Regions from separate parts of the Streptomyces sp. NPDC088766 genome, predicted to be linked through region 3. Evidence: riboswitches for the same ligand, from Rfam matches in the RefSeq annotation. Region 3 holds a riboswitch; each other region holds the start of a gene.
The links. A riboswitch is a leader RNA that binds a small molecule or an ion and turns the genes downstream of it on or off. The one in region 3 is predicted to bind cobalamin.

Region 1 (4,367 bases), on a different contig from region 3:
CCCGGCGCCCGCGGAGGTCGGCCAGGAAGGCCCGCCCCCGGCCACTGAGGCGCAGCCGCAGCTCACGCCGGTCGGAGGGACTCACCACCCGCTCCACCAGCCCGGCGGCCTGGAGCCGGTCGCACAGGCGGCTCGTCGACGGCGGGGTGGAGGCCAGCGAGTCGGCGAGGGTGCGCAGGTTGATGCCCTCCTGGTGCTCCAGGACGAACAGCACACGCAGCTGGGAAGCGGAGGCGGGCGCCGTCGAGGCCCGTCCCCACAGCACTTCCAGCAGCTCCGCGGCCGTCGCGGTCACCCGTGCGACCTCGTCGGGGTCCGGGCGATGGCGGAAGGCAGTCACGGTCACACTCTCGCAGGCACTGGGACGGCCGCCAGCGTACTAGGGCGTGTTTCGAAAGTGGCGTCGTCTGCCCGAAGGGCAGGCCCGGCGGCGTCTGGTGCGTGCGATCGCAAGGCGGAGGGTCGCCCCGACACTGGTTGTATCGGGGCGATCCCGACAACGCGGCTGGGGGTGCCCCCTCCGGGGGAGTGCGTGCCGGACGCCGCCGCGCTGGGGGCACCCCCTCTGGGGGAGGGACTTTCGAAACACGCCCTGGCAGCTCCCCCGCCCCCGGCACCCCTCGAACCCGCCGCGCCGCCCGGGCGCGCGGGACACCCGTGGCCGGCGACCCGGCCCCCGAGCGAAGGATCGGTGTTACTCCCGTCGTGGTATCCCCTGTCACGAACAGATTCGTCACCGCCGAGCGTGCCCTGCGGACGGCGGCACCTCATGAACTGGTCGAGGCCGTCCGCCGCGCGCTGGTCGAGCAGTACGCGGCCCTCTGCGTCGAGCTGCTCATGGCCGACTACGGCCTGACGTCGCTGCAGCCGGTGGCCGGACCTCAGGACCGGGAGCCCCTGTCGGTGTACGACAGCGCCGCGGGCCGGGCGTTCGGTGCGCAGGAGCCGTACGTCGAACCGGCCGGGAGCGGGCGGGTGCGGGCCCACCTGCCGGTCTCGGTGCGCGGTGACCGGCTCGGGGTGCTGTCGGTCACACTGCCCGAGGACGGCGGGGCGCCGGGCGAGCTGGGCGAGCTGGCGGAGGTCGCGCAGGTGCTCGGGCACGAGGTGGTCGTGGCCGAGCGGGCCACCGACCTGTACCTGCGGGCCCGGCGCAGGGAACGGCTCACCCTGGCCGCGGAGATGCAGTGGCAGCTCCTCCCGGCCCGCTCCGGCACCGGTCCCGGATACGCGCTCGGCGCCCAGCTGGAGCCCGCCTACGCCGTCCGCGGCGACAACTTCGACTGGTCCGCGACGGACGACCGCCTCACCCTGTACGTCAACAACGGCGCGGGCGACGGCACCGGCGACGGCACGGAGGCGTCGCTGCTGACGAGCCTGGCGGTCAACGCGCTGCGCAACGCGCGACGGGCCGGCCTCCCGATCGCCGATCAGGCGGCGCTGGCCGACCAGGCGGTGCACGCCCACTACCGGGGCCGCCGCCACCTGTCGGTGCTGATGCTGGAGGTCGAGGTCACCACGGGGCGGGCCCAGGTGGTGGACGCCGGCTCACCGCGGCTGCTGCGGCTGCGGGCGAGCACCGTCGAACCCGTCGACCTGGAAGCCCAGTTGCCGCTGGGCATGTTCGAGGAGACCGACTACGTGGCGCAGCCGTTCCAGGTGGAGCCCGGCGACCGGCTGGTGTTCGTCAGTGACGGCGTCCACGCGCTCGCCTCGCCCGGCGGAGTGACGTACGGGGACGCCGCCCTGGCCCGCGCGATCACCGCCACCAGGCTGCTGCCGGCGGCCGAGGTACCGCGTGCCGTGCTGCGCGAACTGGCGGGGCACCGCGGCGGGTCCGCGGCGGAGGACGACGCGCTCGTGGTGTGCCTGGACTGGCACGGCCGCTGAACTTCCGGATTCCCGGACCGGCACGGCTGCCGAGCGGCCGGTGTGCCGGAACCGACCCGGCCGACGACCGGCGGGTGCATCCCGACCGACCCTGCACCGACCAGCCCGGCCCAGACCGGCCGGTGCGCCCCGAACGGTACCGCCACCGACCGGTGTGGTCGGCGTGGCCGGTGTGCGCCGGGCCGGCATCCCGCGTCCGCCGTCCGTGCGCCCCCGTTCCCGCTTGTCACCGCCCCTGTCCTCGCACTACTGTCACCACGCCTTGGTGAACGGGAAATCCGGTGTGATGCCGGTGCGGCCCTCGCCACTGTGATCGGGAAGTCCGGCTCCGGCCCTCGCGGGCAGCCACTGGGTCCTCACGGACCCGGGAAGGCGGAGCACGGGCGGTGGTACCCGTCAGCCAGGAGACCGGCCAAGGCGCGTCAACCATCCACGAGGTGCTGGAGAGGGTCTGCTGAGCCATGCACATAGCCGAGGGTTTTCTGCCTCCGGTGCACGCGGTCGCCTGGAGCGTCGCGTCGGCGCCGTTCGTCGTCCACGGAGCCCGGTCACTCACCCGTGAAGTCAGGGAGCATCCCGAGAGCACACTGCTGCTCGGTGCCTCCGGCGCCTTCACGTTCGTCCTGTCCGCGCTCAAGCTCCCTTCGGTGACCGGGAGTTGCTCGCACCCCACCGGCACCGGCCTGGGCGCCGTCCTGTTCCGGCCGCCGATCATGGCCGTGCTGGGCACGATCACCCTGCTCTTCCAGGCCCTGCTGCTCGCGCACGGTGGCCTGACCACGCTCGGCGCCAACGTGTTCTCGATGGCGATCGTCGGACCGTGGGCCGGATACGGCGTGTACCGCCTGCTGCGGCACTACGGTGTGCCGCTGATGGTCACGGTGTTCGCCGGTGCCTTCGTCGCCGACCTGTCCACCTACTGCGTGACCAGCGTGCAGCTGGCGCTGGCGTTCCCCGACCCGAGCAGCGGGTTCCTGGGCGCGCTCGGCAAGTTCGGGTCCATCTTCGCCGTCACGCAGATCCCGCTGGCCGTGAGCGAGGGGCTCCTCACCGTCCTGGTGATGCGTCTCCTCGTGCAGTCCAGCAAGGGCGAACTGACCCGGCTGGGCGTGCTGGTGGCCGGGGGCCGGAAGCCGGACACGACCGGGGCGGTGGCCCGGTGAAGCGGAACACGAGGATCAACCTCCTGCTGCTGCTCGCCGTGCTCGCGCTCGCGGTGCTGCCGCTGGCCCTGGGTCTCGGCGACCACAAGGAGCAGCCGTTCACCGGCTCCGACAGCGAGGCGGAAACGGCGATCACCGAGCTGGAGCCGGACTACGAGCCGTGGTTCTCGCCCCTGTACGAGCCGCCGTCCGGGGAGATCGAGTCGGCGCTGTTCGCCGTCCAGGCGGCCCTGGGCGCGGGCGTCCTCGCCTACTACTTCGGGGTGCGCCGTGGCCGCCGCCAAGGCGAACTGCGGGCGCTGGCCCGACTGGAGGAGAAACAGGACGGGGCCGAGGCACGGGACGGGGCCGAGGCACGGGACGACGTGAGCGTGCCCGACGCCGGGAAGTCTCCGCGGGGACGGGTCTGATCGGACGTGCTGCCGATCGACGCGGCGGCGCACAGCAGTCGCTGGCGCCACCGCCATCCCGTGGACAAGGCCGTGCTGGGGCTCGGCCTCACCCTGCTCGCGATCTCCCTGCCGCCCTGGCCGGGCGCGGCCCTGGTGCTGGTGACGGCGCTCACCCTGCTGCTGGGTCCGGCGGGGGTGCCTCCCCGCCGGCTGTGGCGCGCCTACCGGGTCCCGCTGGGCTTCTGCGCGACGGGCGCGCTCACCCTCCTCTTCCAGGTGGGCGGGCCCGACGGGTTCGTGTCCCTGGCCGACGGTGGCCCGGTGCGGGCCGGGGAGCTGATGCTGCGCACCTCGGCCGCCTCGCTCGGCGTGCTGCTGTTCGCGTTCACCACGCCCATGTCGGACCTGCTGCCCCGCCTGGTGAGGGCAGGCGTGCCCGCACCGGTCGTCGACGTCGCCCTGGTGACGTACCGCATGAGCTTCCTGCTGCTGGACTCGATGCGCCGGATCCGGGAGGCGCAGGCGGCCCGGCTCGGGCACACCGGGCGGGCCGCCGAGTGGCGTTCGCTGGCCGGGCTCGGCGCCACCGCGTTCGTGCGGGCCTTCGACCGGGCGGCGCGGCTGCAGGCCGGGCTCGCCGGGCGCGGTTACGAGGGCACCCTGCGCGTCCTGGTGCCCGAGGCCCGCGTCTCCGCGCGCTTCACGGTGGCCGCGGCCGCCCTCCTGGCGGCTCTGGCCGCCCTCACCCTCGTCCTGGAAAGGCCCCTGTCATGAGCGAACTGGTCGCCCTGCGGGGTGTCTCCTTCGGGTACGAGGACGGCCCGACCGTGCTCGAGGACCTCGACTTCACGGTACGCGCGGGGCGGGCCCTCGCCCTGCTCGGCCGCAACGGCAGCGGGAAGACGACCCTGATGCGGCTGCT
Region 2 (4,367 bases), on a different contig from region 3:
GCGCGGTTGGCGGCCAGTTCGGCGGCGATGGTGTCGGTGCCCTGGGCGAGGCCCTTGGCGAGGGTGGCGATCTCGGCGGTCTTCTGCCTGGCGAAGGCCAGCCAGCGCAGGATCTGCGGCTCGATGTCCCGCTCGGCCGACGTGTCCAGCGGGACGTGGAGGAGGGAGCAGGAGGCGGCGACGTCGACCCGGTCGGCCAGCCCGAGCAGGGTGCCGAGGGTGGCGAGGGACGCGGAGAGGTCGTTGACCCAGATATTGCGGCCGCTGACGACCCCGGCGATCAGGCGCTTGCCGGGCAGTCCGCCCACGGCGGCCAGGGCGTCCAGGTTGGCGGCGGCCGGTCCGGTGAAATCGAGGGCGAGCCCCTCGACGGGGGCCTTGGCCAGCACGGGGAGTGCCTCGCCGAGCCGGTCGAAATAGGAGGCGACCAGCAGCCGTGGCCGGTCGGTGAGGCCGCCCAGATCGCGGTAGGCGCGAGCGGTGGCGTTCAGCTCGGCCGGGGCGCGGTCCTGGACCAGGGCGGGCTCGTCGAGCTGCACCCACTCGGCGCCCGCCGCCCGCAGGTCGGCGAGCACCTCGCTGTACACAGGGAGCAGCCGGTCGAGAAGGGTGAGCGGGTCGAAGCCGTCGGGGGCGTCGGGGGCGGGCTTGGCGAGCAGCAGATAGGTGACCGGGCCGACCAGGACGGGCCGCGCGGCGAGCCCCAGCGCCAGGGCTTCCCGCAGCTCACTGACCTGCTTCGTCGAGTCGGCCGCGAACACGGTGTCCGGACCCAGCTCCGGCACGAGGTAGTGGTAGTTGGTGTCGAACCACTTCGTCATCTCCAGCGGCGCACTGTCCTGGGTGCCGCGGGCCATGGCGAAGTACCCGTCGAGGGCGTCGGCATCGACGGCTGCGCGATGCCGGGCGGGGATCGCGCCGACCATGACGCTGGTGTCGAGGACGTGGTCGTAGTGCGAGAAGTCACCGGTCGGGACCTCGTGGAGACCTGCGTCTGCGAGCTGCCCCCAGTTGGCGCGGCGGATGCCGGCGGCCGTCTCGCGGAGGGCGTCGGCGGTGACCCGGCCCTTCCAGTAGCCCTCGATCGCCTTCTTCAGTTCCCGGTCGGGTCCCTGACGGGGATAACCGTGGACGGTGGCCCGTACGGCCGCGGCTGCGGACTTGGCTGTCACGAAACTCTCCTTCGCGAGCTCTGGACGAGAGCGACCCCAAAGACCGGGGAGTGCGAGCGCGAAGCGATGACAGACCGGACGAGCCACGACATGCGTGCCCGCCTGATATGTACGCCGACCCGCCCACGAGGTCACCGGGATCTCCGCGCACGGCGGTCCGCGCGCGGGCAGTGGCAGGTCTTCGGACTCACGGGCACGCCTCGTTCTTCCACGAGGCACCTACTGGCCGTCGCTTCCCAAGCCCGTCACATCCAGGCCCAGTGCGTATGACGGCGGTCGTTCCCGCTCACCGCTGCGGGGCAGTCCCGGATTCCCACCGGGTTCCCTCTTACGACGCGCCTGCCTGGCGGACAGGGCGAACCAGCTGCGCGGCCAGCCTATACACGGCCCGGGCGCAGGGGCGACCCGCAGAGGTCACCTGGTGTCAGGAACTGCTCGCCCCCTGGGCCGACATGGGACTGAAACCTGCCGCGTCGGCACGTTCGTCCTGCACGTGATCGTCTTCTCAGCCTTCACTCGCAGGGGGGTAGGACGAAGGGCTCCCGCGAGGACGTGACTTGAGAGAGCCCTTCGGCCGTCCGGATGTCTCAGGCTGAGGGCAAGTAACCGAGCCAGTCACCATCACGGGCGCTGACGGCTCCGGCGGATGCCGCCTGAGGGTCGGGTCGCGCTGGGAGCCGAACGCCCATGAGACGTGGTCGCATTCGATACGGCCGAGGGGCGTCGGGTTCTGGTTCGGGCTCGGCCACTCCAGCGTGGTGGTCGCCATGGCCGCCCTGGTCGCGGGCGGCGCGCAGCTCGCCGGCACGCTGCTGAACGACGACTCCCGTACCCACCAGACGCTCGGTGTCGTCGGCACGACCGTTTCCGGGACCTTCCTCTACCTCATCGCGGCGCTCAACCTCGTAGCGCTCGCCGGCATCCTGCGGGTCTTCCGGGCGATGCGCTCCGGCACGTACGACGAGGCCGCTCTCGAGCAGCACCTGGACTCGCGGGGGTTCATGAACCGCATCCTGGGCCGTTTCACCAGGTCGATCACCCGGCCCGGGCAGATGTTCCCGCTGGGCTTCCTGTTCGGTCTCGGCTTCGACACCGCCACCGAGGTCATCCTGATGGTGATGGCGGGCAGCGGCGCCGCCGCTGGGCTGCCGTGGTACGCGATCCTGTGCCTGCCGCTGCTGTTCGCGGCGGGGATGAGCCTGTTCGACACCCTCGACGGGACGTTCATGAACTTCGCCTACCAGTGGGCGTTCTCCAACCCGGTGCGCAAGGTGTTCTACAACCTCGCCATCACGGGTCTGTCCATCGCGGTCGCCTTCCTGATCGGCACCATCGAACTGGTCGGAGCACTGCACGAGAAGCTCGGTCTGCGCGACGCGGTGACCGAATGGATCGCCGGCCTGGACCCGGACAACGTCGGCTACATCATCGTCGGCCTGTTCGTGATCGTGTGGGCGGCGGCGCTGGTGTACTGGCGGCTGGCCAAGGTGGAGCAGAGGTGGGCCGCCCGTCTCGCCGAGGGCGGCTGACACCCGGCGCGCGATCCGCTGCCGGACTGTGCGGCCGTGGCGGTGAAGCGCGAGGACGGCCCTGTTCCCGGCGTACTTGCTCGTCCTGGCCTCTGTGCCAGTGCCGGGAACGGGACGGTGCCCGGGTCCGACTGCTGAGAGGAAGGCGGACTGCGCCGGACCGGACGCCGTGGTGGTTTTCCTGCCCAGGCGGGGGGAGTGATCCGTCGGCCGCATGGCAGCATCGGGGCATGAGTGCGTCCCCGGCGGTACGGAGCCTGCGCGCGGCGGTGTTCGCCGCGCTGTGCGTGCTGCTCGCCGCCGGGGGGCACGCGCTGGCGACCGGTACGGCACCGGCCGTGTGGGTGCAGGCCGCCGGGTTCGTGCCGGTCTTCGGGGCCGGGTACCTGCTGGGCGGCCGGGAGCGGTCGCTGGCGGCCATCGGCATCGGCACTCTCACCGCCCAGGGCGCACTGCACGTCGCGTACGGTGCCGCCCGGCCGCACGCCACGATGGGCATGCAGGGCATGCGCATGTCCCACGCGCATGCCCTGACCCCGCACGCCATCGCCGCTCATGTCGCGGCTGCCCTGGTACTGACCTGCTGGCTGCGGCGCGGGGAGGCCGCGCTGTGGTCGCTGCTGCGCCGGGCCGCGGCGCTCGTGCCGGGCCTGGTGGCCTGGTGGCTGGTGAGCGGCGGGGTACGGCTGCTGCCGGATGTGCGGGACGTCGTAGGACCGCGTCGGTGGGCCGACGGACCGCGCCTGCTCAGAGGCCTCCTGCTGCGGCACGCGGTGCAGCGGCGCGGGCCGCCGCCCGGGAGCGCGTACCCGATCTGACCCCGACACGCCCTTCCCGTAGGGAGATCGACCCACCCATGTCCCGAGTACGCATCACGCCGCGCCGCGCCGGCGCCGTCACCGCTCTCGCCGCGGCCGGAGTCCTGGCCGCCGCGGGCATCGCCTCCGCGCACGTCACCGTCCACCCCGACAGCTACGCCAAGGGCGCCACCGACGGCGTCCTGACCTTCCGCGTCCCCAACGAGGAGGACACCGCCTCCACCACCAAGGTCCAGGTCTTCCTGCCCACCGACCACCCCGTCCTCGGCGTCCTCGTCTCCCCGCGCGACGGCTGGAGCGCCAAGGTCACGAACACGAAGCTCAAGACGCCGGTCAAGACCGACGACGGCACCATCACCGACGCCGTCTCCGAGGTCACCTGGACCGGCGGCAAGATCGACCCCGGGCACTACGAGGACTTCGACGTCGCCTTCGGGCAGCTGCCCGAGGACACCGGCCAGCTGACCTTCAAGACGCTCCAGACCTACTCCGACGGCAAGACCGTCCGCTGGATCGAGGAGGCTGCGCAGGGCGACGAGGAGCCGGAGAACCCGGCTCCGGTCCTCAAGCTGACCGCGAAGAACGCGTCGGACGAGGCCGGCGTGCCGACCGCCTCCGCGTCCCCCTCGAAGACCTCCGCGTCCGCGGCCTCCGACAGCAGCGACTCCACCGCCCGCGGTCTCGGCGTGGCCGGGCTGGTCGTGGGCGTACTGGGCCTGGCCGCGGCGGCCTTCGCCATTGTGCGTGGCCGCTCCGGCGGTTCCCGGCCCGAGTGAGGCGGCGTGCCCTGCCGATGGTGAGCAGTCGGCAGGGCACGGCGTCGTCGAGCCGTTGCCATATACGTGGCG
Region 3 (4,367 bases):
CTGTTCATGTACCCGCACTCGATCACCGCGACGCTGTCCTCGCGCAGCCGTGAGGTGATCCGCCGCAACACCACGATCCTGCCGCTGTACTCCCTCATGCTCGGTCTGCTCGCCCTGCTGGGCTTCATGGCGATCGCCGCCGGAGTGAAGGTCACCAACGGCCAGTTGGCGATCCCGCAGCTCTTCGAGGACATGTTCCCGGCGTGGTTCGCGGGCGTGGCCTTCGCGGCGATCGGCATCGGCGCGCTGGTGCCGGCGGCCATCATGTCCATCGCGGCCGCGAACCTCTTCACCCGCAACATCTACAAGGACTTCATCAAGCCGGACGCCACTCCCAAGGAGGAGACCCGTGTCTCCAAGCTGGTCTCGCTGCTGGTGAAGGTGGGCGCGCTGGTCTTCGTCCTCACCATGGACAAGACGGTCGCCATCAACTTCCAGCTGCTGGGCGGCATCTGGATCCTGCAGACCTTCCCGGCCCTGGTGGGCGGCCTGTTCACCCGCTGGTTCCACCGCTGGGCCCTGCTGGCCGGCTGGGCCGTCGGCATGGTCTACGGCACGTTCGCGGCGTACGGCGTCGCCTCCCCGACGCAGGCGCACTTCGGCGGCTCGTCGAAGGAGATCCCCGGCATCGGCGAGATCGGCTACATCGGTCTGACGGCGTTCGTGCTGAACGTGGTGGTGACGGTGGTGCTGACCTTCGTCCTGAAGGCGCTCAAGGCCCCGGAGGGCGTCGACGAGACCTCCCCGTCGGACTACACGGCGGACGCCGGCGACCCGGGCGTCCAGGTGGAACTGCCGCCGGCGACGGCGGAAGCGGGGGCGAGAGCGGGGCACTAGCCGCGGGGCATCCCCGCCCACCACACCCGTCCACATCCCGCAGCGGGCCGCCGAGGGCCAGTCGTCCCGGTGGCCCGCTGCCGTACGCGCCCGTACCGCGGGGACTGGGCTCCGGCTCCTCGGACTTGACGCTGCGAAGCCGGTCCGACACAACATCTGGGGGTCGCACGGCAGCCCGGCACAAGATGTATGCTCATGCTCGCTGTCGCCGCAGGGGAATCCGGTGCGAATCCGGAACTGTCCCGCAACGGTGTACTTGCGTGCGCGCATACCCATATGCGCACGCATGGTCAGTCCGAGCACCTGCCGGCAGCGCACCCGGTCCGTCCGGCTCGGGTGCCCTGACGTCCGGGCCTCGCGGAATGGGCCGGTGGACGCGACGCGCCCCCGCGCTCGTGTGCTGCCCCCCCTGCCCTGCGCAAGGCCCCGCCGAGCGAGGGAGAGCCCCACGTGACCATCGCGCCAGCCGAACCGGCTTCAGCGGCCCCGGAGACCGACGGTCCCGGAACCGCACTGCTGCGGACCCTGACCGAGCTGACCGCCGACCTCCCCGACGCCGACCCCGGCCGGGTCGCAGCCGCCGCCCTGCGGGGCCGGTCCGCGCGGGCGGACGAGGCGGAACTGCGCGAGCTGGCCACGGAGGCGGCCGCCGGTCTGATCTCCGAGGACCCCGTCTACTCCCGGCTGGCCGCCCGGCTGCTGACGATCGGCATCCGCGCCGAGGCCGCCTCCCAGGGCGTCACCTCCTTCACCGCATCCGTCGCCGTCGGCCACCGCGAGGGGCTGATCGCCGACCGCACCGCCGAGTTCGTGCGACTGCACGCCGCCCGGCTCGACGCGCTGGTCGACACGGACGCCGACGACCGCTTCGGCTACTTCGGCCTGCGCACCCTGCACAGCCGCTACCTGCTGCGCCACCCGCTGACCCGCAAGGTGGTCGAGACGCCCCAGCACTTCCTGCTGCGGGTGGCGAGCGGCCTCGCCGAGGACGACACGGCGAGGTCCGTCGACGAGGTCGCCGCGCTCTACGGGCTGATGAGCCGCCTGGACTACCTCCCCTCCTCCCCCACCCTGTTCAACTCCGGCACCCGGCACCCGCAGATGTCGTCCTGCTACCTCCTCGACTCCCCCCTGGACGAGCTGGACTCCATCTACGACCGCTACCACCAGGTCGCCCGGCTCTCCAAGCACGCCGGCGGCATCGGGCTGTCGTACAGCCGCATCCGCTCGCGCGGGTCCCTCATCCGCGGCACCAACGGGCACTCCAACGGCATCGTGCCGTTCCTGAAGACCCTGGACGCCTCGGTAGCCGCCGTGAACCAGGGCGGCCGGCGCAAGGGCGCGGCCGCGGTCTACCTGGAGACCTGGCACTCCGACATCGAGGAGTTCCTGGAGCTGCGCGACAACACCGGTGAGGACGCGCGCCGTACGCACAACCTCAACCTGGCGCACTGGGTGCCGGACGAGTTCATGCGGCGGGTCGACGCCGACGGGCAGTGGTCGCTGTTCTCCCCTGCCGACGTGCCCGAGCTGGTCGACCTGTGGGGCGACGAGTTCGACGCGGCCTACCGCGCGGCCGAGGCCGCGGGCCTCGCGAGGAAGACCATCGCGGCCCGCGACCTGTACGGCCGCATGATGCGCACCCTCGCGCAGACCGGCAACGGCTGGATGACCTTCAAGGACGCGGCCAACCGCACCGCCAACCAGACCGCCGAACCGGGCCACGTGGTCCACTCCTCGAACCTGTGCACGGAGATCCTGGAGGTCACCGACGACGGCGAGACGGCCGTCTGCAACCTGGGTTCGGTGAACCTCGGCGCGTTCGTCGTCACGGACCCCGGGGCCACCGAGGTCATCGACTGGGAGCGGCTGGACGAGACCGTCCGCACCGCCGTCACCTTCCTCGACCGGGTCGTCGACATCAACTTCTACCCGACCGAGCAGGCGGGCCGCTCCAACGCCCGCTGGCGCCCGGTCGGGCTGGGCGCGATGGGCCTGCAGGACGTCTTCTTCAAGCTGCGGCTGCCCTTCGACTCGCCCGGGGCCAGGGCCCTGTCCACCCGGATCGCCGAGCGGATCATGCTCGCCGCGTACGAGGCCTCCGCCGACCTCGCCGAGCGCAACGGCCCGCTGCCCGCCTGGGAGAAGACCCGCACCGCCCGGGGCGTGCTGCACCCCGACCACTACGGCGTCGAGTTCACCTGGCCGGAGCGCTGGGCGGCCCTGCGCGAGCGCGTCGCGGCGACCGGCATGCGCAACTCGCTGCTCCTGGCCATCGCGCCGACCGCCACCATCGCGTCCATCGCCGGTGTGTACGAGTGCATCGAGCCGCAGGTCTCCAACCTGTTCAAGCGCGAGACGCTGTCCGGCGAGTTCCTCCAGGTCAACTCCTACCTGGTGCGGGAACTCAAGGAGCTGGGCGTCTGGGACGCCCGCACCCGCGAGGCCCTGCGCGAGGCCAACGGCTCGGTGCAGTCCTTCACCTGGATCCCCGAGGACGTACGGGCGCTGTACCGCACGGCGTGGGAGATCCCGCAGCGCGGCCTGATCGACATGGCCGCCGCCCGCACCCCGTACCTGGACCAGGCGCAGTCCCTGAACCTGTTCCTGGAGACGCCGACGATCGGCAAGCTCTCCTCGATGTACGCGTACGCCTGGAAGTCGGGCCTGAAGACGACGTACTACCTGCGCTCCCGCCCGGCGACCCGCATCGCCCGCGCGGCACGGGCGCAGGCCCCGATCCCGGTGCAGCAGCCGGCCCCCGAAGAGGCCGTCGCCTGCTCCCTCGAAAACCCCGAGTCCTGCGAGGCCTGCCAGTAATGCCTGAGAACAAGAACCTGCTCGACCCGGGCTTCGAGCTGACCCTGCGCCCGATGCGCTACCCCGACTTCTACGAGCGCTACCGGGACGCCATCAAGAACACCTGGACCGTCGAGGAGGTCGACCTCCACTCGGACGTCACCGACCTGGCGAAGCTGACGCCCGCCGAGCAGCACCTGATCGGGCGGCTGGTCGCGTTCTTCGCGACGGGCGACTCGATCGTGGCGAACAACCTGGTGCTGACGCTGTACAAGCACATCAACTCCCCCGAGGCGCGGCTCTACCTGAGCCGGCAGCTGTTCGAGGAGGCCGTGCACGTCCAGTTCTACCTGACCCTGCTGGACACCTACCTTCCCGACCCGGAGGACCGCGCCGCCGCCTTCGACGCGGTCGAGAACATCCCGTCCATCCGGGAGAAGGCCGAGTTCTGCTTCCGCTGGATGGACTCGGTGGAGAAGCTGGACCGGCTGGAGTCGGTGTCCGACCGCCGCCGCTTCCTGCTCAACCTGATCTGCTTCGCCGCCTGCATCGAGGGCCTGTTCTTCTACGGGGCCTTCGCCTACGTCTACTGGTTCCGCAGCCGGGGTCTGCTGCACGGCCTCGCCACCGGCACCAACTGGGTCTTCCGTGACGAGACCATGCACATGTCCTTCGCGTTCGAGGTCGTCGACACCGTCCGCAAGGAGGAGCCGGAGCTGTTCGACGACAGG

Region 1: it holds a riboswitch for cobalamin, as region 3 does, so the genes downstream of both, ACIP5W_RS21380 (energy-coupling factor ABC transporter permease) here and ACIP5W_RS02605 (ribonucleoside-diphosphate reductase subunit alpha) in region 3, are expected to answer to the same signal.
Region 2: it holds a riboswitch for cobalamin, as region 3 does, so the genes downstream of both, metE (5-methyltetrahydropteroyltriglutamate--homocysteine S-methyltransferase) here and ACIP5W_RS02605 (ribonucleoside-diphosphate reductase subunit alpha) in region 3, are expected to answer to the same signal.

Annotation. Positions count from the first base shown of each region.
Region 1 is NZ_JBIVKQ010000015.1:33,032-37,398, forward strand. Features, by position in the region: gene ACIP5W_RS21370 (MarR family winged helix-turn-helix transcriptional regulator) at 1-346, opposite strand, end outside; gene ACIP5W_RS21375 (PP2C family protein-serine/threonine phosphatase) at 706-1,890, shown strand; cobalamin riboswitch at 2,137-2,322, shown strand; gene ACIP5W_RS21380 (energy-coupling factor ABC transporter permease) at 2,352-3,053, shown strand; gene ACIP5W_RS21385 (energy-coupling factor ABC transporter substrate-binding protein) at 3,050-3,463, shown strand; gene cbiQ (cobalt ECF transporter T component CbiQ) at 3,470-4,219, shown strand; gene ACIP5W_RS21395 (energy-coupling factor ABC transporter ATP-binding protein) at 4,216-4,367, shown strand, end outside.
Region 2 is NZ_JBIVKQ010000022.1:98,998-103,364, reverse strand. Features, by position in the region: gene metE (5-methyltetrahydropteroyltriglutamate--homocysteine S-methyltransferase) at 1-1,172, opposite strand, end outside; cobalamin riboswitch at 1,344-1,535, opposite strand; partial or broken gene ACIP5W_RS26870 (HoxN/HupN/NixA family nickel/cobalt transporter) at 1,883-2,701, shown strand; gene ACIP5W_RS26865 (hypothetical protein) at 2,932-3,519, shown strand; gene ACIP5W_RS26860 (YcnI family protein) at 3,558-4,295, shown strand.
Region 3 is NZ_JBIVKQ010000001.1:584,031-588,397, reverse strand. Features, by position in the region: gene mctP (monocarboxylate uptake permease MctP) at 1-837, shown strand, start outside; cobalamin riboswitch at 1,020-1,163, shown strand; gene ACIP5W_RS02605 (ribonucleoside-diphosphate reductase subunit alpha) at 1,288-3,657, shown strand; gene ACIP5W_RS02600 (ribonucleotide-diphosphate reductase subunit beta) at 3,657-4,367, shown strand, end outside.